3 regions of the Egibacter rhizosphaerae genome follow, and region 1 is predicted to be linked to each of the others. Evidence: riboswitches for the same ligand, from Rfam matches in the RefSeq annotation. Region 1 holds a riboswitch; each other region holds the start of a gene.
The links. Region 1 has a riboswitch for cobalamin ahead of cbiB (adenosylcobinamide-phosphate synthase CbiB). Riboswitches for the same ligand answer to the same signal wherever they lie in the genome.
Positions count from the first base shown of each region.

Region 2: linked by a shared signal. The riboswitch ahead of ER308_RS10475 (ABC transporter substrate-binding protein) and the one ahead of cbiB (adenosylcobinamide-phosphate synthase CbiB) in region 1 are both predicted to bind cobalamin.
Region 3: linked by a shared signal. The riboswitch ahead of ER308_RS18685 (ABC transporter substrate-binding protein) and the one ahead of cbiB (adenosylcobinamide-phosphate synthase CbiB) in region 1 are both predicted to bind cobalamin.

Region 1 covers NZ_CP036402.1:2,118,239-2,125,539, reverse strand. Annotated here, with positions in the region: gene ER308_RS09840 (nitronate monooxygenase) at 1-589, opposite strand, end outside; gene ER308_RS09835 (alpha/beta hydrolase family protein) at 891-2,855, opposite strand; gene ER308_RS09830 (transglutaminase-like domain-containing protein) at 2,907-3,287, opposite strand; cobalamin riboswitch at 3,479-3,600, shown strand; gene cbiB (adenosylcobinamide-phosphate synthase CbiB) at 3,766-4,836, shown strand; gene ER308_RS09820 (cobyric acid synthase) at 4,833-6,395, shown strand; gene cobN (cobaltochelatase subunit CobN) at 6,392-7,301, shown strand, end outside.
Region 2 covers NZ_CP036402.1:2,257,699-2,264,999, forward strand. Annotated here, with positions in the region: gene ER308_RS10450 (ABC transporter permease) at 1-370, opposite strand, end outside; gene ER308_RS10455 (ABC transporter permease) at 367-1,359, opposite strand; gene ER308_RS10460 (ABC transporter substrate-binding protein) at 1,356-3,023, opposite strand; gene ER308_RS10465 (copper chaperone PCu(A)C) at 3,040-3,594, shown strand; gene ER308_RS10470 (cytochrome c oxidase assembly protein) at 3,601-4,515, opposite strand; cobalamin riboswitch at 4,660-4,853, shown strand; gene ER308_RS10475 (ABC transporter substrate-binding protein) at 4,948-5,991, shown strand; gene ER308_RS10480 (FecCD family ABC transporter permease) at 5,988-7,151, shown strand; gene ER308_RS10485 (ABC transporter ATP-binding protein) at 7,148-7,301, shown strand, end outside.
Region 3 covers NZ_CP036402.1:4,074,176-4,081,476, reverse strand. Annotated here, with positions in the region: gene cobT (nicotinate-nucleotide--dimethylbenzimidazole phosphoribosyltransferase) at 1-1,109, opposite strand, end outside; gene ER308_RS18695 (histidine phosphatase family protein) at 1,141-1,758, opposite strand; gene ER308_RS18690 (adenosylcobinamide-GDP ribazoletransferase) at 1,755-2,510, opposite strand; cobalamin riboswitch at 2,600-2,773, shown strand; gene ER308_RS18685 (ABC transporter substrate-binding protein) at 2,802-4,157, shown strand; gene ER308_RS18680 (FecCD family ABC transporter permease) at 4,160-5,371, shown strand; gene ER308_RS18675 (ABC transporter ATP-binding protein) at 5,371-6,501, shown strand; gene ER308_RS18670 (acyl-CoA dehydrogenase) at 6,669-7,301, shown strand, end outside.

The DNA of each region.
Region 1 (7,301 bases):
CCGCGACCTCGACCGCCATCTCGACCACGTCGTGGGTCGCCAGCCGGTCGAGCATCGCGGGGATGTCGCGGGGGATACCCGCACCCATCACGGCCACGTCGACGCCGGCCAGCACCGCCCCGTACAGCGTGGCCGGATTCGGGAGCTTCACCTTGTGCAGCAGGTTCACCCCGACGGGCCCGTCGTGCCCCTCGGCGGCGAGGAAGACCTCCGCGAAGCTCGCGGCGACGGTCAACTCGACCAGCGGCCGCTTCGGCGTGAGGTTCCAGGCGGGCACCGCCTTGTAGGGCTTGCCGGCGGGGCGGCCGCCCTCGACGAAGTAGCGGTCGATGATGCGCTCGCCGACCCCGGGGATCGGGAACGCCTCGAGGGCGCGGCGCATGTGTCCGCCCGGATCGCCGTCCTGCAGTCGGCGGGCGACGACGACGCCGATCGCGGTGCCCGAGACGACGCCCACGCCCCCTGATCGGGCCACCTCCTGGGCGAGCGGCCAGTGGCTGACCGCGACGCCCATGCCGCCCTGGATGATCTCGGGCAGCGGGCCGCGTTCGGCGACGGGTGTGCGGGCAGGGTGGATGGTCGTGCGCACGGTGCCTCCTCGGAAGCGGCTCCGGGGTGGGGTAGGCGCCGGGCTCTGGAGCACCTACGCAAGCGTAGCTTACGGGTCCGTAGCCTACGCCAGCGTAGGTGGTGCGCAAACGTGGTTTCGGCGCTGAATGGCCGCAGATTTCGCTCGCTTCCGCGCCACCGGCGGGTTTCTCGGTCCCGCCCTCGAGGGTGTGCGCGCTCACCGCACGCCCCCGCGGAAGTTCACGCGTGGACGCGTCCCCACAGCCACTGGTGGAAGGTGTCGTCGCCGGCGGCCCAGAGCCCTCCACCCACGGCGAGGCTCACGCCCCGCGCAACGATACGCGCGGAAGGTCGGGCGGGTGCTCGAGGCCGAACACCTGTAGGTAGAACGACAGCTCGGCCTCGAGCGCGGCGATCTGGTTCTCGGCCTTGCGGAAGCCGTGCTGCTCGTCCGGGAAGGCGACGTACGCGTGCGGGATTCCGCGCTCGGCGAGGGCGGCGACCATCGCCTCCGCCTGCGACGGGGGCACCACGAGGTCCTCGAGGCCCTGCAGCAGGATGATCGGACAGCTCGCCTGCCCGGCGTGCTGCAACGGTGAGCGCGCGTCGTAGACGTCGCGCCGCTCGGGGAACGGTGCGATCAGGCCGTCGAGGTAGCGGGACTCGAACTTGTGGGTCTCCTCGGCGAGCAGGGCGGGATCGGCGACGCCGAAGTGGCTCGCGCCGGCCGCGAAGGTGTCGGTGAACGTCAGCGCGCAGAGCGTCGTGTAGCCGCTCGCGCTGCCGCCGCGGATGGCCAGACGTGTCGGGTCGGCGTCCCCGCGTTCGGCGAGGAACCGTGCGGAGGAAGCGCAGTCGTCGACGTCGGCGAGGCCCCATCGTCCCTTGAGCGCGTCACGGTAGGCCCGTCCGAAACCCGTGCTGCCGCGATAGTTCACGTCCGCGACGGCGAAGCCGCGGCTGGTCCAGAACGCCGTCGACAACGACAGCGACGGCGGGCTGTGGCCGGTCGGGCCGCCGTGGCTCGTGACGATCGCCGGGGGCCGTTCTCCCTCCGGGCCCCGGTGCGTCGGGCTCGTCGGTGGGTAGACGAAGGCCTGGGTCCGCTCTCCGTCCCCGGTCGGCAGCCACACCGATTCGGGCTCGGGCAGCCAGTCCGGATCGACCGGCAGGTCGCGGGAGCGATGGACGCTGCGTGGCTCACACGTCGAGGCGGCGACGTCCACCTCCACGATCTCCTCGAAGAGCCGGGGGGACGCGCCCACGTACCAGAGCCGCCGCCCGTCGGTGGCAAGGCTGCGGCAGACGGTGTGTGCGACCGGCAGCGGCGTGACGGTCCCCGCGGCGGGATCGAGGAGGGCCGGCCGCTCCACGGCGTCCTCGATCCGCACCACGGCGATCCGGCCGTCGTCGAGGAAGGCCGCCGGGGTCTGGCCGAACTGCCACGGCGGCAGGGCGAGGTCGTCGGCGACCGGCGCGAGGTTCTGCGGCTGCCGGTCCGCGGCGGCGTCCGGATCCTCGACCCGGTGGAGGTTCCACCAGCCGGACCGATCGCTCATGAAGTGCAGCGCGCCGTCGGGCGCCCACGTGGGCAGGATCACGCTCTCACCACTGCCGTGGCCGCCGGCGACGGCCGCGGGCCGGGACACGGCGGTCCCCTCGAGCCGTGCGACCCACAGCGTCGTCTCGTCCCAGGGCATGCTGGGGTGGTCCCATCCCACCCAGGCCAGATGCCGCCCGTCGGGGCTGGGCCGCGGGGCGGCGACGAAGTCGTGCCCGCCGGCCAGGCGCGTCGGCGCGCCCTGCCCGTCGGCGGGGACCGCGACGAGCTCGTTGACGACGTCGGTCGCGGCCGGGCCGTGGTGGCGTTCGCGCACGCACAGCAGGTGTCGACGGTCCGCGGTCGGGGTGAGGTCGGCGTAGCGCAGCGCGGCGGGCTCGCTCGGCTCGGGGGTGATCGGTCGCGGCGCCCCTCCCGGGTCGAGGCGGTGGATGCGCTGATCCTCGAACTCGGTGTACCAGCACGTGCCGTCGTCGACCGCGTAGGCGCCGCCGCCGTACTCGTGCACCCGGGTGCGAACGTTCGCCTCCTCAGGAGTGACATCGGCCACCGTGCCGTCCGGGTCGCGGCGCACGATCGCGGTGCGGCCGCCTTCGTCGGGCCGCTGCTCGAGCCACCAGAGGCCGGCCCCGTCGACACGCAGCTCACCGAGGCGGCGCGCTCCCTGCACCACGAGTTCGGGCGAGATCGGTGACTCCCAGGCCCCGTACGGCTCGGTGCGCATCCCGCCCCCTCGACGGTCGGCGACGATCGTGGTCCGATCGCTGCCAGCGTCTCATGGCAGGAGGTCGACGGCCACGCGCAGGCGGTCGAGGGTGAGGTCGCCGGCCGCGGTCGCCCAGGCGATGTCCCCGCCGTCGCGCCCCGTGGCGACGCGCACGACCGTGTCCACCGGAGCGAGGCCGGTCGGGTCGAGCTGCCGCCACCCGAGCCCGTCGTGGGCCTCCACGACCGCGTGGAAGTCCGGGGGGTCGAGGCGGGGCGCGTAGACCCCCACCACGCGGGCGGGCACGCCGAGTCCGCGGAGCAGGCTCGTGGCCAGGTGCGCGTGGTCGCGGCACACCCCGGTACGCCGCAGCAGCACCGTGTCGGCCGCCGCCTCGGGGGACGAGTCCTCGCGGTCGTAGGCGATGTGGGTGCGCACCCAGCCGCTCACGGCATCGAGCAGCGCTCCGGTGCGGGGCTCGTCGCCGAACAGGGCCGGTCAGAGGACCGCGCCGGCCCCGCGGGGCGGCGCGGACTTGCGGATCCTCGCACGTGCGTTAGCTTCGCGTGCACTGTCGAGCCGCCGCGGCGCGCGGCGGCTCGGTCCCGGCCTTCGACGGAGGCCGGGCGGGCGACAGGTACCAGGAAGCCGGTGCGAGTCCGGCGCGGTCCCGCCACTGTGACCGAGGAGCGAACCCGACACGCCACTGCGGCCGCCGCCGTGGGAAGGCCGGGGGAGCAACGATTCGGAAGCCAGGAGACTGACCTGCCGCCCCGATCCCGACCGGGGACGAGGACATCCCCACGGAGGTCTCCATGCAGACGGTCACGGCGTCTCCCACCCCGCACCCATCGACGTCGGGGTTCCCGCCCGGCTGGGTTCACCAGGGGTGGCACGTGCGCGACGTGTTCCGCCGCTGAGGGCGGTCATGTCGCGCGCGCAGCTCGCGCGCGGGCTCGGGGACGGCGCGAGCCGTCGCGGCTGTCCCGACGCCCCGTCGCGCGCCCTCGGGGCGTCCCCGCTCGGACCCACGTCCGGCGCGGGCCCGGTGCTGGGGCTCGCGGTCGGCCTCCTCGCCGATCGCGTCGTGGGCGATCCCCGGCGGGCACACCCCGTCGCGGCGTTCGGTGCCGTCGCGACGGCGGTGGAGCACCGCCTGTGGCGCGATGCGCGTTCGGCGGGTGCGCTCCACGTCGTGTTGCTCGTCGGGGCCCCGGCCGCGGCGAGTCATCTGGTCGGACGCTGGCTGGAGCGCCGGGCGGCAGCCGCGTCGCTGACGTGGCTCGCCGCGGCGCTCGCGATCGCGCTCGGGGCCCGGTCGCTCGAGGAGGAGGGGCGCGCGGTCGGTGACGCGCTGGCCGCCGGGGACCTCGCCTCCGCGCGTGCGCGCCTGCCCGCCCTCTGCGGGCGCGACCCGGCACCGCTCGACGCGGCAGGCCTCGCCGCCGCCGCCGCGGAGTCGGTCGCGGAGAACACGGCGGACGCGGTCGCCGGACCGCTCGTGTGGGCTGCGATCGGCGGGCCCGCCGGCGTGGTGGCGCACCGGGCGGCGAACACGCTCGACGCGATGGTCGGGCACCGCTCGGCCCGCTACCAGCGGTTCGGGCAGCCCGCCGCTCGGCTGGACGACGCGCTGGGGTGGCTGCCCGCCCGGATGACGACGAGCGCGTTCATCGCGATCGCCCCGCTCTTCGGGGGCTCGCCGGCGGTCGCCGCTCGCGTCGTGCGGCGCGACGCGGCGCGCCACCCCAGTCCCAACGCGGGCCCCTGCGAAGCCGCGATGGCCGGTGCGCTCGACGTCCGGCTGGGCGGCGAGGTGCGCTACCCCGGAGTGGCCCGGGTCCAGCAACGAGGACCGCTCGGCGACGGCCGCGCCCCGGGCGCGGAGGACGTGCGCCGGGCCGTGGCGCTCTCGCGGGCGGCGGGCCTGGTGATCGCGGTGCTGACCGGGGTCGTGCTCGCGGCTCGTGACCGTGCCCGGCACGGAGGTGGCCCGTGAGCGGGGGGCTCCTGGTCACCGGCACCTCCTCGGACGCGGGCAAGTCCCTCGTCACCGCGGGAATCTGCCGCTGGCTGGCACGCTGCGGGCTCCGTGTGGCGCCGTTCAAGGCGCAGAACATGGCCCTGAACTCCGCCGTCGCCGCCGATGGTGCAGAGATCGGTCGCGCCCAGGCGCTGCAGGCCGCCGCCGCCGGCGCGCCCACCGAGGCGGCGATGAACCCGGTCCTGCTGAAGCCCACCGGGGAGCGCACGAGCCAGGTCGTCGTCCTGGGACGCCCCGACGGGATCGCCGGCGCGCAGGACTACCAGCAACGAAAGACGCGCCTGGCCGGGGTGGTGGCCGAGTCACTCGCGGACCTGCGCGCACGCTACGACGTCGTCGTGTGCGAGGGCGCGGGCAGCCCCGCCGAGATCAACCTCCGCCACGCGGACCTCGCGAACCTCGGCCTCGCCCGCGCCGCGGACCTGCCGGTCGTGCTCGTCGGCGACATCGACCGCGGCGGCGCGTTCGCCTCGCTCTACGGCACGCTCGCGCTGCTGGAGCCCGCCGACCAGCGGCTGGTCGCCGGGTTCCTGCTGAACAAGTTCCGCGGGGACCCGGAGGTGCTCGCCCCCGGCCTCGAGCAGCTCGCGGCGCTCACCGGGCGCCGCGTGCTGGGCACCCTGCCGTGGCTCGAGGGCGCCTGGCTCGACGTCGAGGACTCCCTCACCCTCGAGGCGCGCGAGGTCCTCGCGCAGCCACCGGTCGGCGACGAGGGCCTCGACGTGGCGGTCGCGCGGCTGCCACGGATGAGCAACTTCACCGACCTCGATCCGCTCGCGTGCGAGCCCGGCGTCGACGTGCGCTTCACCACCCGGGCCGACGAGCTCGCGAACGCCGACCTGGCGGTCATCCCCGGTTCGAAGGCGACCGTGGACGACCTCGCGTTCTGTCGGGAGCGCGGCCTCGCCCGGGCGGTGGTCGAGCGCGCCCGGCGGGGCGCCCCCGTGCTCGGCCTCTGCGGCGGCTACCAGATGCTCGGGCGCGCCATCATCGACGACGTCGAGTCGGCGGCCGGTCGCGTGGAGGGGCTCGGCCTCCTCCCGATCGACACGCGCTTCTGGGCCGAGAAGCACACGACGTGGCGAGTGGGCACGAGCCCGCTGTTCGGCGGCGTCCCCGCGGGGGGTTACGAGATCCGCCACGGCCGCGTCTCCTCGGACGGCGACCCGTGGCTCGTGAGCGACGACGGGGAGGTCGAGGGCTGCGTCGCCGGGGCGGTGCTCGGCACGAGCTGGCACGGACTGCTGGAGCACGACGCGCTCCGCCGCCGGCTGCTCGGCTGGGTCGCCGACCGTCGCGGTCGGGCGTTCGTTCCTGGCGAGGTGTCCTTCGAGGCGGTCCGGGAGCGCCACCTCGACCGGCTCGGCGACCTCGTGGCCGACCACGCCGACACCGCCGCCTTGCGCGCCCTGGTCGTCCACGGCGCACCGGCCGACCTGCCGGTGGTCCCCCCCGCTCCGGCCGTCCCCACCACCGACTCCCCCCACAACTCCTCCCACGAGGTGTCCGCGTGATCACCCTGCTCACCACGGCCGACACCGAGCTGCTCGCTGCCGCACGGGCCGCGGACCTGCTCCCCCCGGAGGCACCGACGCTGTCCGCGCGCAACCCGGTGCGCGATCTGCCCGGCGCCGGCGACGTCGATGCGCTGCTCGCGCAGGCACCCGACGTCGTCGTCGTCCGGCTGCTCGGCGGACGTCGCGCCTGGCCCGACGGGCTGGACCGGCTCGCCGCGGGGTGCCGCGAGTCGGACGTGCCGCTCGTGGCCGTCAGCGGCGAGGCGGAGGCCGACGCGGAGCTCACCGCGCTGTCGACCGCTCCGCCCGAGGTGACCGCGGAGGTGTTCCGCTACCTCACCGAGGGCGGGGTCGCGAACACCGCGCAGCTGGTGCGCTATATCGCCGACCGGCTGCTCGGCCACGGCCTGGGCCACGCGCCCCCCGAGCCCTTGCCCGAGGACGGCATCTGGGACCACCGCGCGGCCGGTCCCGACGGTGACCTGATCGACGCGGGCGAGGCCGACGCGCGCCTCGACCCCGCGCGTCCGACCGTGGGGATCGTCTTCTACCGCACCCACTGGATGAGCGGGAACACCGAGTTCGTCGCCGAGCTCTGCGCACGGCTCGAGGCCGCCGGCGCCAACGCGCTCCCCGTGGTCACCGCGACGCTCAGGCCCCGCGCGGACGGGCACGGCGACCGGCGGGTCCCGGCGCTCGACCTGGTCGCCGGGCGGGTCGACGCGCTCGTCGTGACCGTGCTCGCCAGCGGCGGCCGTGGTGCGGCCGACCTCGACGCCGGCGGGGGTGCCCTGAGCGAGGACGCCTGGGACGCCGGCGCGCTCGCCGAACTCGACGTGCCGATCGTGCAGGCCCTGTGCCTGACCTCGTCCCGGGCCGCGTGGGAGGCGAGCGACCAGGGCG
Region 2 (7,301 bases), 140 kb from region 1:
CATCGACACGCCCCCCGACCGCACCGGCGACGAGCCCCACCGCGGCGCCGACGACGAGGGCGACGACGGCGGCCAGCGCGCTCACCGTCAGCGACGTGCGCAGGGCACGCAACAGCAGCGCCAACAGGTCCCGACCAGTGTCGTCGGTGCCGAGTGGATGCGACCAGGACGGGGATTGCATGACTACCGAGAAGTCGGTGCGCAAGTGTTCGTCGGGGCGCACCACCTCGGCCCCGACGGCGGCGAGAAGTAGCCCGGCGAGCCCCGCGCCGGCGATGATGGCCGACCACGGTGGGCCGGTGCCGGCTAGGCGACGAGTCCGCCCGGTGCGGCTCGCCCGCCACGGGCGCACGTGCGCGGCGGTCCTCATCGGGCGGCTTCCCGAATACGCGGATCGATCACCCGGTAGGTGAGGTCGGCGGCGAGGTTGCCGACGATCACGAGCACGGAGCCGGCGAGGGTGATCGCGACGAGCAACGGCAGGTCGACCACGGTCGCTGCCTCGACCGCGAGGTTCCCGACGCCCGGCCAGCCGAAGACGGTCTCGGCCAGGACCGCACCGCCGATGAGCTCGGAGAGGTGCGCCCCGCTCAGTGTCACGAACGGCAGCAGGGCGTTGGGCAGGGCATGACGGAACAACACCGCGAGGCGGGACAGTCCGTTGGCCTCGGCGAAGCGCACGTAGTCCTCGCCCAGCACCTCGAGCAGCTGGTTGCGCACGTACATCGCGAACCAGCCGAACTGCATCGAGGCGAGGGTCACCGCCGGCAGGACGAGGTGCCGGAGGCTGATCGCCGGAAGGGTGTCCCCTCGTAGGTCGGCCGCCCCGCCGGCGGGGAGCCATCCCAGCCAGACCGCGAACACCCATAGCAGCAGCAGACCGATCCAGAACGACGGCGCAGCCACCGACACGTACGAGGCCATCCGCACGAGCCAGTCGAACCAGCTGCCGTGAAACGCCGCGGCCAGGGTCCCGGCGGCGAGGCCCCCGACGAGGACGAGCGCGAGCGCGGTCGACACGAGCAGCGCCGACGGCCCCAGGCGCGCCAGCAGCTGCTCGCCGACCGGCTGGCCGCCGAGCAGGCGGGAGTGCCCGAGGTCGCCGCGCAGCACGTTCGCGAGCCACCGACCGAACTGCTCGTGGGTCGGCACGTCGAAGCCCCACACGCGCGCAATCCGTTCCGCGGTCTCCGGGCTGACCGAGCCCGCCGCGGCCATGTAGGCATCCATCGGGTCGTAGGGGGAGACCGCGACGAGCCCGAACGTCATCGCCGCCACGGCAACCAGCACGAGGGGCAGGACGAGCAAGCGCCGAACGACGAGGGGCGCAGCGCCGCCGGACCGTAGCCACGCGGTCATTCCTCGAGGCGCCACTCGTGGAGGTTCCACAGGAGCCCGCGCGACCACCCGTGGATGTGCCCCTCCATGCGGGCGGGGTCCACGCCCTCCACCCGGTCGCTGACGACCAGCTGGTTGTCGAGCTGGGCGAGGAAGTGCCAGCTGCCCTGTTCGGCGAGTGCCTCGGCGAGGTCGGCATAGGCCTCGGCGCGTTGGGCGCGGTCGCCGGTCTCCCGGCCAGCCTCGAGCGCGGCGTCAACGTGAGGGTCCTCGACGTGCCCGGGGTTCGTCCCCGGATCGTCGTCAGCGTGCTCCGAGTGGAACTCGCGGTAGATCGCCAACTCGGGATCGTAGGCGTTGCCCAGTGTCTGCAAGGACGCCGCGCCATCGGCCACCCGCTCGACGAGTTCCTGGCGACCCGGCTGCTCCTCGGGCTCGACCTCGACGCCGACATCGGCGAGGTCGTCACGAATGGACAGGATCGCGTCGAGGGTCTGCTCGTCGCCGTGGCCGTGGACGATCGGGAACGACAGCTGATCACCGTCGCGAGTGCGCGCGCCCTCGTTGTCCCGGGTCCACCCGGCCGCCTCGAGAACCGCCTCGGCCTCCTCGGGGTCGTGCCCCGCGTCGACGGGGTGGTGGGCCCAGTGGTCGGGCGCGAAGGGCCCTTCCGCCTCCCGGGCAGCGCCCGCGTAAACGCCGTCGATGAGCGCGTCGCGGTCGATGGCCATGCCGATCGCTCGCCGCACCTCGGGATCGTCAATCTGCTCGTTCGTGGTCGGGATGGTGAGCGCGAGTTGATCTCCCGGGATGGTGACGACCTCGTGCTCGCTGTCGCCGTCGAAGCGCTCCGCGACCCGCGGAGGCTGACCGGCCGCGTCCACGTCGACCGCGCCGGCCTCGAGTTGGCTGACCCGCGCGTTGGCGTCGCCCAGAAAGCTGACCACGACCCGCTCCAAGGCGACCTCCCCACCGTGGAAGTCGTCGTAGCCGGTCCACACCATCCGCTCGCCCCCGTCGAACGTCTCCATCTCGAACGGTCCAGTCCCGACCGGGTCGAGGTTGAACTCGGCGGTGTTGAGATCCTCGTCGGCTAGCAGATGCTCGGGCACGATCCCGAGCGTGAGCTTGTCGAGGAAGGCGGGATCACGCCGCGACAGCGAGAAGGAGACCTCGTGGTCGCCGGTCGCCTCGACGGCCTCGAGCGAGTCATAGAGCTGCTCACGCAGCCCCGTGGCGACCTCCTCGTCGAGGATCGACTCATACGTGAAGACCACGTCGTCGGCGTCGAACGGCTCGCCGTCGTGGAACGCGACGTCGTCGCGCAGTGTGACCGTCACTTCGGTGCCGTCGGCGCTGACCTCGGGCATCCGGGCCGCGAGGTCGGGCTGGAGCTCGAGGTCGCCGTCGTAGGACAGGAGGCTGGAGAACATCGGCCAGTGGTCGCCGTAGATCGACCCGAAGATGTCGCCGAAGATCGGGTTGAGATTGTCCGGCTCACCACCGACCGCGATCACGAGCGTCTCGTCGTCAGGGACTTCCCCGCCCTCGTCGTGCTGCTCCGTCTGATCGTCGGCCCCGGTGCGGTCCGGGCCCGATCCACCAGGATCGCCCTGGTCGCCACAGGCGGTCAGCACACCCACGGTCGCGCCCATCAGCACGATCACCACCAGCTCACGTCGCATCGCCAACTCCGTCCGGATGGACATCACGGTCACGGAGCTGCAAACTACTACTTATTGCAATTCAATCGCAATAAGGGTCGGCCCCTCGCCGTCGACCGTTCAGTCGAAGTCGGGAGCACCCATGCGCACGATCACCGTTCCGCGATCTGCCCTCGCGGTCCTGACCGCCCTGCTCCTTGGTTGCGCCGACCAGCCCACCGTGACCGTCGACGAGCCCACCACGCCCGAACCGACTGGCCCGCACGCTGCGGTCTACGCCACCCTGACCGCCGATCAGAACGACGCTCTCATCGGTGCCTCGAGCCCAGTCGCCGATAGCGTCGAGTTGCACGAGACCACCGTGGAGAACGGGGTCGCTTCGATGGCCGAGCTCGACGAGATCCCGCTCCCCGAAGGCGAATCGGTCATCCTGCAGCCGGGCGGCCTCCATCTCATGCTGCTCGAACCGGAGCCGCTCCAACAAGGGGACCGCCTCGCCATCACCCTCGAATTCGCCGAGGCCGATGCGATGGAGGTCGAGGTACCGGTCGTCGCCACTGCCGACATGCCCGACCATCACGACGACCACTGACCGCCGTCACGTCACGTCGCGGTGGGCCAGCCCAACAGCCGGGTCGGCCGACGCGCCAGCGCCGGTGCCGGCGCGTACGCGCTGTTCCCGGACGGCCTGTCGCTGTTCGACCGCGCGCAGCCAGCGGACGAAACAGGTCGCGGCTGCCAGCGTCCAGACCACGCTGCCGACCAGCACCATGATTCCTCCCCCGAGCTGCTGGTCCTCGGCGGGGGTGAGCGGAAGTCCGACGGCGGCAGGATTGTGGGCGGCGGCCCATTCGGTGGGCGAGACGATGATCAGCGTCGCGAGCACCGCGCCGGCGGCACCGCTGAGCGCGAGTCCCAGCACGCTTCCGCCGGCACGAACCGCCGGGGCGGTCATCGCGGCCCACCAGACAGCATAGGCGGAGCCGATCAGCGCCAGATGCTCGATGAAGTGCAACGTCGGATCGAACAGGGCTGCCTCGTACACCACCGGCGCGTGCACGATCCAGAGGACGGCCACGTGCGCCAGCGCGATACAGACACGGCCGGGACCGCTCAGTGCCCGCCGACGTGCCGACGCGCCGGCGGCGAACACCGGCGCGACCCCACGCACCCAGGACCGCGGCAGTGCCTCGCGCACCGCGAGGCCCGGACGTGCGAGGAGGATGAGCGGAGGCACGATCGCGATGAGGATCACGTGCTGCGCCATGTGTGCCGCGAACGACCAGTGCCCGTGGTCGTGCAGCGGCGACCACAACGCGAGGACCAGCACCCCGAGACCCGCGCCGAACGACGTGGCGCGCGCGACACGCTTGGCTCCGCGCCCCCGCCACAGCGCGACACCGAAGATCGTGGCCATCGCTCCCGCGACCGCCAACCCGAGCGGGTCCCACTGGTGCGAGGTCCGCACACACCACAGCAGGAACTCGTTCTCGACACCCGCGGCTCCGGTCACGGTGGCCCTTCGACACGGCACGTCGCCAGTCGGGCGAGGCCCTACCCCTGCATCGTCGTTCGAAACGGACCGGTGTTCCGCCTTCGCGGTCGTCCGACGCCCAGGGGCTCAGGCCCGTGCTTGCGCCGGCCGGGTGCGGGCCCCTAGCGTCCCTCGCGTCGTGGTGCACGGGAAGCCGGTGAAAGCCCGGCGCGGCCCTTGCCACTGTGTACCGGGAAGCGGACTCCGCGTGCTCTGGCCTCGCCCAGGGCGCCACTGGACGCACGAGCGTCCGGGAAGGTAGCGGATCGCGCGTTGGACCCGGGAGCCAGGAGACCGGCCACGGCACGACACAGCCGTCCACAAGGTGATGGAAAGGCGGTCCCTCTCATGGGTCTGTTCGCCCCTGTGCATCCTGTCCGATCCTGCCCGCACGCGCTTGTGGCCATCGGGTTGTCCGCCCTCTTGCTCGCCGGATGCGACGCCTCCGCCGATGAGGTCCCCTCCTCCCCCGACGAGGACACCACCGACGAACCCGACGCCGAGACCGGCGCCGACGATGCGGACCCGTCGAAGACGGGTGACGTTCCCGAGACGACGGTGGCCAACTGCGATCGCGAGGTCACCGTCGATCAGCCGCCCGAACGCTTGGTCGCGGTCAACACCGCATCGATCGAGAACCTGCTCGCGCTCGGCCTCGGCGATCGGATGGTCGCTGCCTCCGGCTCGATCGACGACGTCAGCGAGGAGCTGCAACCCGAGCTCGACGGCGTCGACACCCTCGACACCGGCGGCGACGACTATCCCAGCCTCGAGCGGATCATCGAGCTCGAGCCCGACTTCCTCTACTCGGTCTATCCCAGCACGTTCCGCGACGACGGCCTGGCCTCGCGCGACGAGCTCGACGACCTGGGCGTGGCCACCTACCTCGCCCCGAGCCGCTGCCCCGACCGCGACGAGGACGAGCCGCTCTCGTTCGAGGAGATCTGGGGCGAGTACACCGACCTCGGGGAGCTGCTCGACGCGGAGGAGGCCGCCGAGCAGCTGGTCGCCGAGCAGCGCGACGAGGTCGAGCAGGCGCGCGACGAGGTCGAGCAGGCGCGCGACGAGGTCGACGGCAACCTCGGCATGTCCGCGTTCTGGTGGGACGTGGGCACCGCCGACCCGCTGACCGGTGCCTGCTGCGGCGCTCCGGCGATGATCATGGACGAGCTCGGGCTCATCAACATCTTCGGCGACCTCGACGGGCACTGGTCGGACGCCAGCTGGGAGCACGTCGTCGAGGAGGACCCCGACGTGATCGTCATGGTCGACTTCGGTGACGACGACATCGAGCGCAAGCGCGAGTTCATCGCCGAGGACGCGACCCTGTCGCAGCTGCGGGCGTTCGAGGAGGACCGCGTCGTGGTCCTGCCCTTTCCGCACACCACCCCGGGGCTGCACAACGTCGAGGCCCTGCGCACCCTCAGCGCGGAGCTGGCCGAGGACCAGGAGTGAGCGGCGCGAGCTCGACGGAGGCGCCGCGCGGGCGGGCCCTCCGACGAGCCGTCCCCGGCCGAGCAGCCTCCAGCCCGGCCCCGAGCGCACCGCCGGGAGGCCCGTCGGCGGCGCGCCGGCTGCTGGGGCGGCTGATCCTCCCGCTCGGGGCGATCCTCGTGGTCGTGTCGGTGCTCGTCGCGATCGCGCTGGGGCAGGCGGACCTGTCCGTACGCGAGGTGTGGACGGTCGCCAGCGAGCGGCTCGGCCTCGCGTGGGTGCAACGGCCCGCGCTGGGCCTGCACGGGGTGGAGGTCGAGCCGATCCGCGCGAGCCTGGTCTGGGACTTGCGCCTGCCCAGAGTGCTGACCGCGGTGCTGGTCGGCGGAGGGCTGGCCTGCGTCGGCGCGGTCATGCAGACGCTGATGCGCAACCCCGTGGCCGACCCCTACCTGCTGGGGATCTCCTCCGGCGCGTCGCTGGGGGCGGTCTCGGTCATCGTCGTCGGGTTGGGCGGCGGTCTGATCGCGGTGTCGAGCGGCGCGTTCGTCGGGGCGATCGGCAGCTTCGTGCTGGTGCTGGCCATCGGGCAGCACGCCGGAACGTTGCAACCCGGCCGGGTGATCCTCGCCGGCGTCGCGGTCGGGGCGTTCTTCGCGGCGGTGACCTCGTTCCTGATCATCTGGGTCGCCGACCCACAGGCCACCCAGGAGGTGCAGTTCTGGCAGTCGGGCTCGCTCGCCGCCGCGCGTGGGCCGTCGGTGGCCACCGCGTCCGCGGTCCTGGTGCCGGTGCTGGTGCTGTTCCTGGCCTCCTCGCGGGCGCTCAACGCGTTCGCGTTCGGCCCGGACGCGGCCGCGACGCTGGGCATCCAGGTCGAGCGCGTGCGCTGGCTGCTGCTCGTGGCGTGCGCGCTGCTGACCGGCGTGCTCGTCGCGGTCAGCGGCACCATCGGCTTCGTGGGGCTCTTGGTCCCCCACGCGATGCGGTTCCTGGTCGGCTCGGACCACCGGCGCTTGCTGCCGGCCAGCCTGCTCGCCGGCGGTCTGCTGCTGCTGTGGGTCGACGTCCTCGCCCGCACCGCGTTCGCGCCACGGGAGCTGCCGGTGGGCATCATCACCGCGCTGGTCGGCGTGCCGGTGTTCGTGTGGATCCTTCGTCGTCAGCGAGCCCGCGTATGACCCACCTCGCCCGCGGTGAGCCGATCACCGTTCAGGACGTCTCGGTCTCCTTCGGAACGGCACGTGTGGTCGCCGAGGCCGGGCTCTTCGTGCCCGAGGGCAGCTTCACCGGGCTGATCGGCCCGAACGGCTCGGGCAAGACCACCCTGC
Region 3 (7,301 bases), 2.0 Mb from region 1:
AATACGACGGGGACCCGACGGGCGGCCGCGGCCAGGACGGCGCCGGCCATCGCGGCGTGCTCGAGCCCGCCGACCTCTGCGAGCGCCGCGAGCGGCTCTGCGGGGGCACGCGCCGCGGCCGTCTCGACCAGCGCGACCTTCGCCCGCCACGTCGCCTCGTCGATGCCGGTACCGTGACCGGTCGCCTCCACGGCGGGGACACCGGTCCGGGCCACGATCAACGCCGCCGCCGCGGTGGTGTTCGCGATCCCCATCTCCCCCGGGACCACGAGATCGGCGCCGGCGTCGAGGGCGGCGCGTGTCTCCGCCGCCCCGGCCCGCATGGCGGAGGCCGCCTCGCCGACGGTCAGGGCCGGACCGGTGGACAGGTCCCGCGTCCCCGCCCGCACCGGTGCTCGCCGCACGGCAACGGGCGCACGATCGGGCACCGTGTACGGCGTCGCGACCCCCACGTCCAGCACCCGGACCCGTGCGCCGACGCCTCGGGCGAGCGCGTTGACCGTGGCGCCCCCGGCGCAGATCGTCTCGAGCATGCGCGCGGTGATGGTCTGGGGCCACGGCGTCACCCCGCGAGCATGGACACCGTGATCGGCGGCGGCGACGAGCACGACGGGGCTGAGCGGGATCGGCGGGGGACTGTGCCCGGCGCTCGCGGCGAGCGCGACCCCGAGCGATTCCAGGTCACCCAGGCTGTTCGGCGGCTTGCGCAGCTGCGCGTGTCGGTCGTGCGCGGCCCGCCCCGCCGCCGGATCCCCCCGTGGGACCTCCGCGGCCAGCGCCAGGACGCCATCGGCCGGATCGACCCGATCCACCGCGTCGATGGGGTCGCCGGAGTCGGTGAGGCCGATCGCGCGGCGCTCCGCCTCCCCCGCCACGACCGCGACCACGTCGGGCTCGTCGGACAGTGCCGGTGCCAACTGCTCCGGTGTGTCGACCGAGCGGGTGCGCACCGTGGGCGGGAGGAGGTGACGCACGAGTCCGAGGGTCCCCGGGGTGCCGAGCACGATCGGTCCGGCCGCGAGGCGGCGCAGATCGGACCCGTCCAGCGGGCCGGCGTCGACCGCGACGACACGATCGGGCACGGGGCTTGCGGCATGGGGGTCGGTCACCAACGGTCCTTCTTCGGTCCGGGAGTCGGGGTCATGCCCCGAGGGCGTGCAGGTTCCACGCCGACGCGTGACACGTCAGCACGGCAGCGGTCCCGTGCGGCAGCGCGAACGCGAAGGCACGGTGCAGCGGGAGCCCGAGCGCACACGCGAGGACGCACCGGATGGGCCCCGCATGGGTGACGGCCAGCACGGTACCCCCGGCCCCCGCGTCACCGGGCTCGTTCGCCACGCGCACGGCGAGATCGCGCAAGTGGCGAGCGGCCGCCCAGGCGCGGTCGGCGACCACCGGGAGGGGCTCCGCGGCGGGTGGATCGAACGCAGCATAGGCGACCGGGTCGGCCGTCGCGTCCGCGGGAGCCTCCGCCCACAGCGCGCTCCACGGTCGCCCCTCCCACATCCCGAAGTCCCGTTCGGCGAGCCCGTCGAGCACGCGGGCATCGGCCGCCCACGGCTCGGCGGTCTCCGCGGCACGGCGGGCGGGCGAGCGGGCGACGACGTCGGGCTCGGGCAGGCGCTGCCGGGCGGCCTCGGCCTGCTGGCGGCCCCGCGCACTGAGCGGTGGATCCGCCCGGCGTCCCGCACACCAGGGTTGGTCGGCGGCGGTTGCCACGGTCTCCCCGTGGCGCAGCAGCACCAGGCGCGAACTCACGCGAGCCCTGCCCCGACGAGCCCCGCCACGGCCGCGATCACCGCGACATCCACGAGCAGGTTGATCGCCCCGAGGCCGTCACCGGTGATCCCCCCGAGTCGCGCCCGCAGCAGGCGGCCACCGAGCCACGTCACCGCGACGCCGACCGCGAGCAGCGCCGGTGCCCACCGACCACCGCCGGCGAACGCGGCGAGCAGCGCGAGCACCGCGGCCGCCAGCGCCCCCCGACCCGTCGCCCGGCCGGCGACGTCGCCCGCGCTGCTCGCTCCGGCCGCGGGCAGCCACGCGGCCGCCACCAGGGTCGACGCCCGCCCGAGCACCGCACCGGCGAGCACCGCTCGCGCGAAACCCATCCAGTCCAGACCGGCGAGCAGGGCGATCTTCACGAGCAGGACCCCGACCAGGGCGACCGTGCCGTAGGTGCCCAGACGGCTGTCGCGCATGATCTCGAGACGCTGCTCCGGCGTCCATCCGCCCCACAGCCCGTCGGCGGTGTCGGCCAGACCGTCCTCGTGGAAGGCACCGGTGGCAAGGACCATCGCCAGCATCCCGAGCACGGTGCCGACGAACGGTCCCCACACGGTCTCGCCACCCATGCGCACCGCCACCCCGATCGCGGCGACCGCGACGCCGACGAGCGGGAACGCTCCCATCGCCCGACGCAGGTCCCCCGGCCCGACGGGCACCGCCGGCACCGGCAACCGTGTCAGGAACTGGAACGCGACCGCGGTCAGGCGGACGGTCTCGTGCATCGCACCTCCTTCGACCACCGGGGTCGCGAGCCGACCGCGGCGCGCAGCATGCTACGCGGCCTCGCTTGTCGAGATCCGGTGGGCCCAGTAGGGTCGGTGGCTGCCGCAGTGCACGGGAAGTCCGGTGAGAAACCGGCGCGGTCCTCGCCACTGTGAGCGGGCAGCGCGACGCCAGCGCGCCACTGGACCCTTCGGTCTGGGAAGGCGGCGTCCGCGAGCGATGACCCGCGAGCCAGGAGACCGGCTGCGGCGCCGATCCGGATTCCTCGAGGCAAGGAAGGCACGATCCAGATGGTTCCCTCCGCTCGCCCGCCCCTGTTCCTGCTGTCTGCGCTGCTGCTCGCCCTCGCGGCCTGCGAGGCGGGTGACGACGACACCGCCACCGAAGCTGACGACGAGTCGACAGCCGAGCAGGCGCCCGACGACCCGGACGAGTCGGACGACGCGGACGAGCCGGACGAGCCGGACGAGCCGGACGACGCGGGTGAGGCCGAGGAGCCGGGTGAGGCCGGCGAGGGGGCTGACGAGGCCGAGGACGACGCGGCTGCCGGCAATCCGGCCGAGTGCGTCGACGAGGCGCCCGACGGTGGGGTCTTCGTCGACGAGGCGGACTTCCGGCACGCGGACCACGTCGAGGCGACCTACGAGGACACCCACAAGCTGCTCGAGATCGCCACCCCGCTGGCGGACCAGCCGGAACGGTTCGCGCTCGTGCAGTGCGGCCTCGAGACCCCCGAGCTCGACGACGACGTGCACGTGATCGAGGTCCCGGTCGAGTCCGCCGTCACCCTCACCACGACGAACCTCCCGCACTTCGACGCGCTCGACGCCGTCGACCGGCTCGCCGGGGTCGGCGAGCCCGACTTCGTGGCCACGCCGAGCGTGCGCGACCGGATCGAGGACGGCGAGCTGGAAGGTTACGGCACCGCGGAGGGCGGCCCCGACCTGGAGCGCGTCATTGACCTGGGTCCCGACCTGCTGATCCTCGACGCCTTCGGCGAGGACGCACTCGAACAGGTCCAGCGCCTGACCGAGGCCGGCGTGCCCGCGCTGCTGAACGGCGACTTCGACGAGACGACCCTGCTCGGGCGCGCCGAGTGGGTGAAGGTCACCGGGATGCTGCTCAATCGGGAGGCCGAGGCGGAAGCCGTGTTCGACGAGGTGGCGGCCGGCTACGAGGAGGTGCGCGACCACGCGGCGGACCTCGACGATCGGCCCCTCGTGCTCGCCGACGAGCCCTTCGAGGGGACGTGGTTCGCGGCCGGCGGCGAATCGTTCCTCGCGAACGGCATCAGCGATGCCGGGGGTGAGTACGCCTTCGCCGACGACGACTCCACCGGCTCCCTCGAGTTCGACATCGAGACCGTGCTCGACGAGGGCGGAGACGCCCACGTGTGGATCCAGGCCGGATCGGTCGACGGCACCCTCGACGACCTCCTCGCGGTGGACGAGCGCTTCGCGGAGATCCGCGCCTTCCAGGAGGGAGAGGTCTGGGCCGCCGACGCCCAGGCGACCCCCACCGGCGGCAACGCCCGCTTCGAGGGCGCCTACCTCTACGCCGACGAGTTCCTCGCCGACCTCGCGGCGATCTTCCACCCCGACGAGTTCGACCACGAGCCGGTCTTCTTCGGGCGGGTCGAGGAGTAGTCGTGGCTCCCCGGACCGGAGGGCGCGACGGGACTCCGACCGCCCCGGAGAAGCCACCCGCGAGCGCGAACCCACCCGCGAGCGCGAACCCGCCCGCGAGCGGCCCCGTGGACGCGCCGGCCCCCGGGGAACGTCGAACCGGGCCGGTGCCCGAGGCCGCGGGACCGCCGGGCCGGCCCCGCGTCACCCTCGGCCTCGTCACGCTGGTGGGCATCGTCGTCGGGCTGGCGGCCGCCACCCTGGCCCTCGGCTCGGTCGCGATCCCGCTGCCCGACGTAGTGGCCATCCTGGGCGGCGCCGACCTCGGCTCGGCGACCACGATCGTCGAGCAGGTCCGCGGCCCGCGACTGCTCACGGCCCTCCTGGCGGGTGCCGCGCTGGGGGTCGGTGGGCTCATCATGCAGACCCTGTTCCGCAATCCGCTCGCCGACCCGTTCATCCTCGGCATCAGCGCGGGAGCGAGCCTCGGGGTCGCGCTCGTCGTCCTGCTGGTCGGCACGAGCGGCACGGCGCTCGTCGCCGGCCTGTCGGTCTCCGCGAACCTGGGCGTGGTCGGGGCGGCGGCCGTCGGCGCCGCGGCGGTCACCCTGCTCGTGCTGGCCGCATCCCGGCGGGTCGCGAGCCCGGCGACCGTGCTGATCATCGGCCTCATGGTCGGGTACGCGACCACCGCGATCGTGAGCGTGCTCGTCCACGGGGGGTTCGGCCGGTTCGAGCGCGTCCAGGCCTACATCGCGTGGGGCTTCGGCTCGTTCGCCGGGACCACGTGGAGCGAGCTCGCGGTCCTCGCCCCGGCGGTCGTGGTCGGTCTGGGTCTGGCGGCGTTCGCGGTGAAGCCGCTCAACGCGCTGCTCCTCGGCGACGCGTACGCCGCGACCATGGGCGTGCGCGTGGTCCGCGCACGACGCCAGCTCGTGATCGCCGCGAGCGTCCTGGCGGGCGCGGTCACGGCGTACTGCGGCCCGATCGCCTTCATCGGCATCGCCGCCCCGCATCTCGCGCGCGGGCTCCTGCGCACCAGCGATCACCGCGTGCTCGCGCCCGCGACCGTGCTGGTGGGAGCGGCGATCGCGCTCGCGGCCGGACTGGTCGCGCAGCTGCCGGGCCGTGAGGCCACGCTGCCGCTGAACGCGGTCACGAGCCTCGTCGGGGCCCCGGTCGTGGTGGCGGTGCTGCTGCGGCTGCGGCGCTCGAGCCGGGCGGTGGCGGCGTGATGGGGGCGCGAGTGCCGGTCCCCGCCGGCCGCACGACCGACGACGTGGACCCCGGGGCCGGCGGCGGGGTCGGGACGGCGGTGCCCGCGCTGGAGGCCCACGGTCTCGCGGTCGGCTACGCCGAGCGCAGGCGTGCGCACACGCTGCTGTCGGACCTGGACCTCGGCCTGCGACCTGGACGGCTCGCCTGCCTGCTGGGCCCGAACGGCAGCGGCAAGACCACGCTGCTGCGCACCCTCACCGGGACGCTCGCGCCGCTCGCGGGCACGGTGCGACTGGGCGGCGACGACGTCCGGGGCCTCGATCCCGCCGAGCGCGCACGACGGCTCGGGGTGGTCCTCACCGGGGGTGTCGATGCCGGCCTGCTGCGAGCGGGCGATCTCGTCGCGCTCGGGCGACATCCGCACACCGGGTGGAGCGGGCGACTGCGGACGCAGGACCGGACAGCGGTCCGCTGGGCACTGGCGTCAACCGGCGCCGAGCCCTTGGCGCACCGTCCCGTCAGCGAGCTGTCCGACGGGGAGCGCCAGCGCGTGCTCATCGCTCGTGCCCTGGCCCAGCAGCCGCGAGTCCTGGCCCTCGACGAGCCCACCGCCTTCGTCGACCTCCCACGCCGGGCGGAACTCGCCGACCTGCTCGGCCACCTCGCCCGCGAGTGCGGGCTCGCGGTCCTGATCACCAGCCACGACCTCGACCTCGCCCTGCGGACCGCCGACGACGTCTGGTTGCTCGCACCCTCCGAGCGGCCCGGCGTCCCCGGCACCCTCGAGGTCGGGGCACCCGAGGACCTCGCCCTGCAAGGCTCGATCGCGAGAGCGTTCCTCGGACAGGACGCCGCCGGTGTGCGTTTCGATGACGCGCGCGGCGCGTTCGTCACCGAGAGCCCGACACTGCTCCCCGTGGCCATCCGCGGTACGGGGCCCGCCTTCACGTGGGCCGCCCGCGCGGTGGAGCGGTCCGGCGCGACCATCGACGACGACGCCAACGTCCGGGTGGACGTCGACGCCGGGGGGTGGGCCCTGCGGGTGGATGGCGAGACCGTCGCGAGCGGGGAACGTCTGGGGGGCCTCGCCGAGACCCTGCGCCACCGGTTGCCCGAGGTCGCCGCGCGGGCCGGTCACGGGGGCTGAGGGACCCGCCGCCACCCGTGACGGCAGGAGGTCAGGCGCCACCACGGCAGCCGACGGGGGAACAAGTTACCGAGCGGTAGAGTTACCATGCAGTAGACTTACCGTGGAGTAACATTGGGGCGGCGCCTCGGTGCGCCCGGTGTCGGGGTCACCAGCAGGAGTCCGTGATGAGCCATTACCGCAGCAACCTCCGCGACATCCGGTTCAACCTCTTCGAGGTGCTCGGGACCCAGCGCCATTACGGCGAGGGCCCGTACGCCCAGATGGACACCAACACCGCGCACGCGATCCTCGACGAGGTCGAGCGCCTGGCCCGCACCGAGTTCGCCGCGAGCTTCACCGAGGGTGACCGGACCCCCCTCCAGCTGTCGGAGGGCGAGGTCACGGTCCCCGACGGGATCAACCGCGGCCTCGACGCGTACTTCGCCGGCGGCTGGGAGGGCCTCACCCTGCCCGAGCACCTGGGCGGTTTCGGCGCACCCAAGAGCCTCTCGTGGGCCTCGCAGTCGATGCTGCTGGGCGCGAACCCCGCGGTGTTCATGTACGCGTCCGGCCCGTTCTTCGCGTCGATCACCGACCGGATCTGCACCGACGAGCAGCGCGAGCGCTGGGTGCGCCCCTGGGTCGAGCGCCAGTGGGGCGGGACGATGGTGATGACCGAGCCCGATGCCGGCAGCGACGTCGGCGCGGGCCGCACGAAGGCCGTCGACAACGGCGACGGGACCTGGTCGATCACCGGCGTGAAGCGCTTCATCACCAACGGCGACTTCGACTGGCCCGAGAACATCATGCACCTCGTG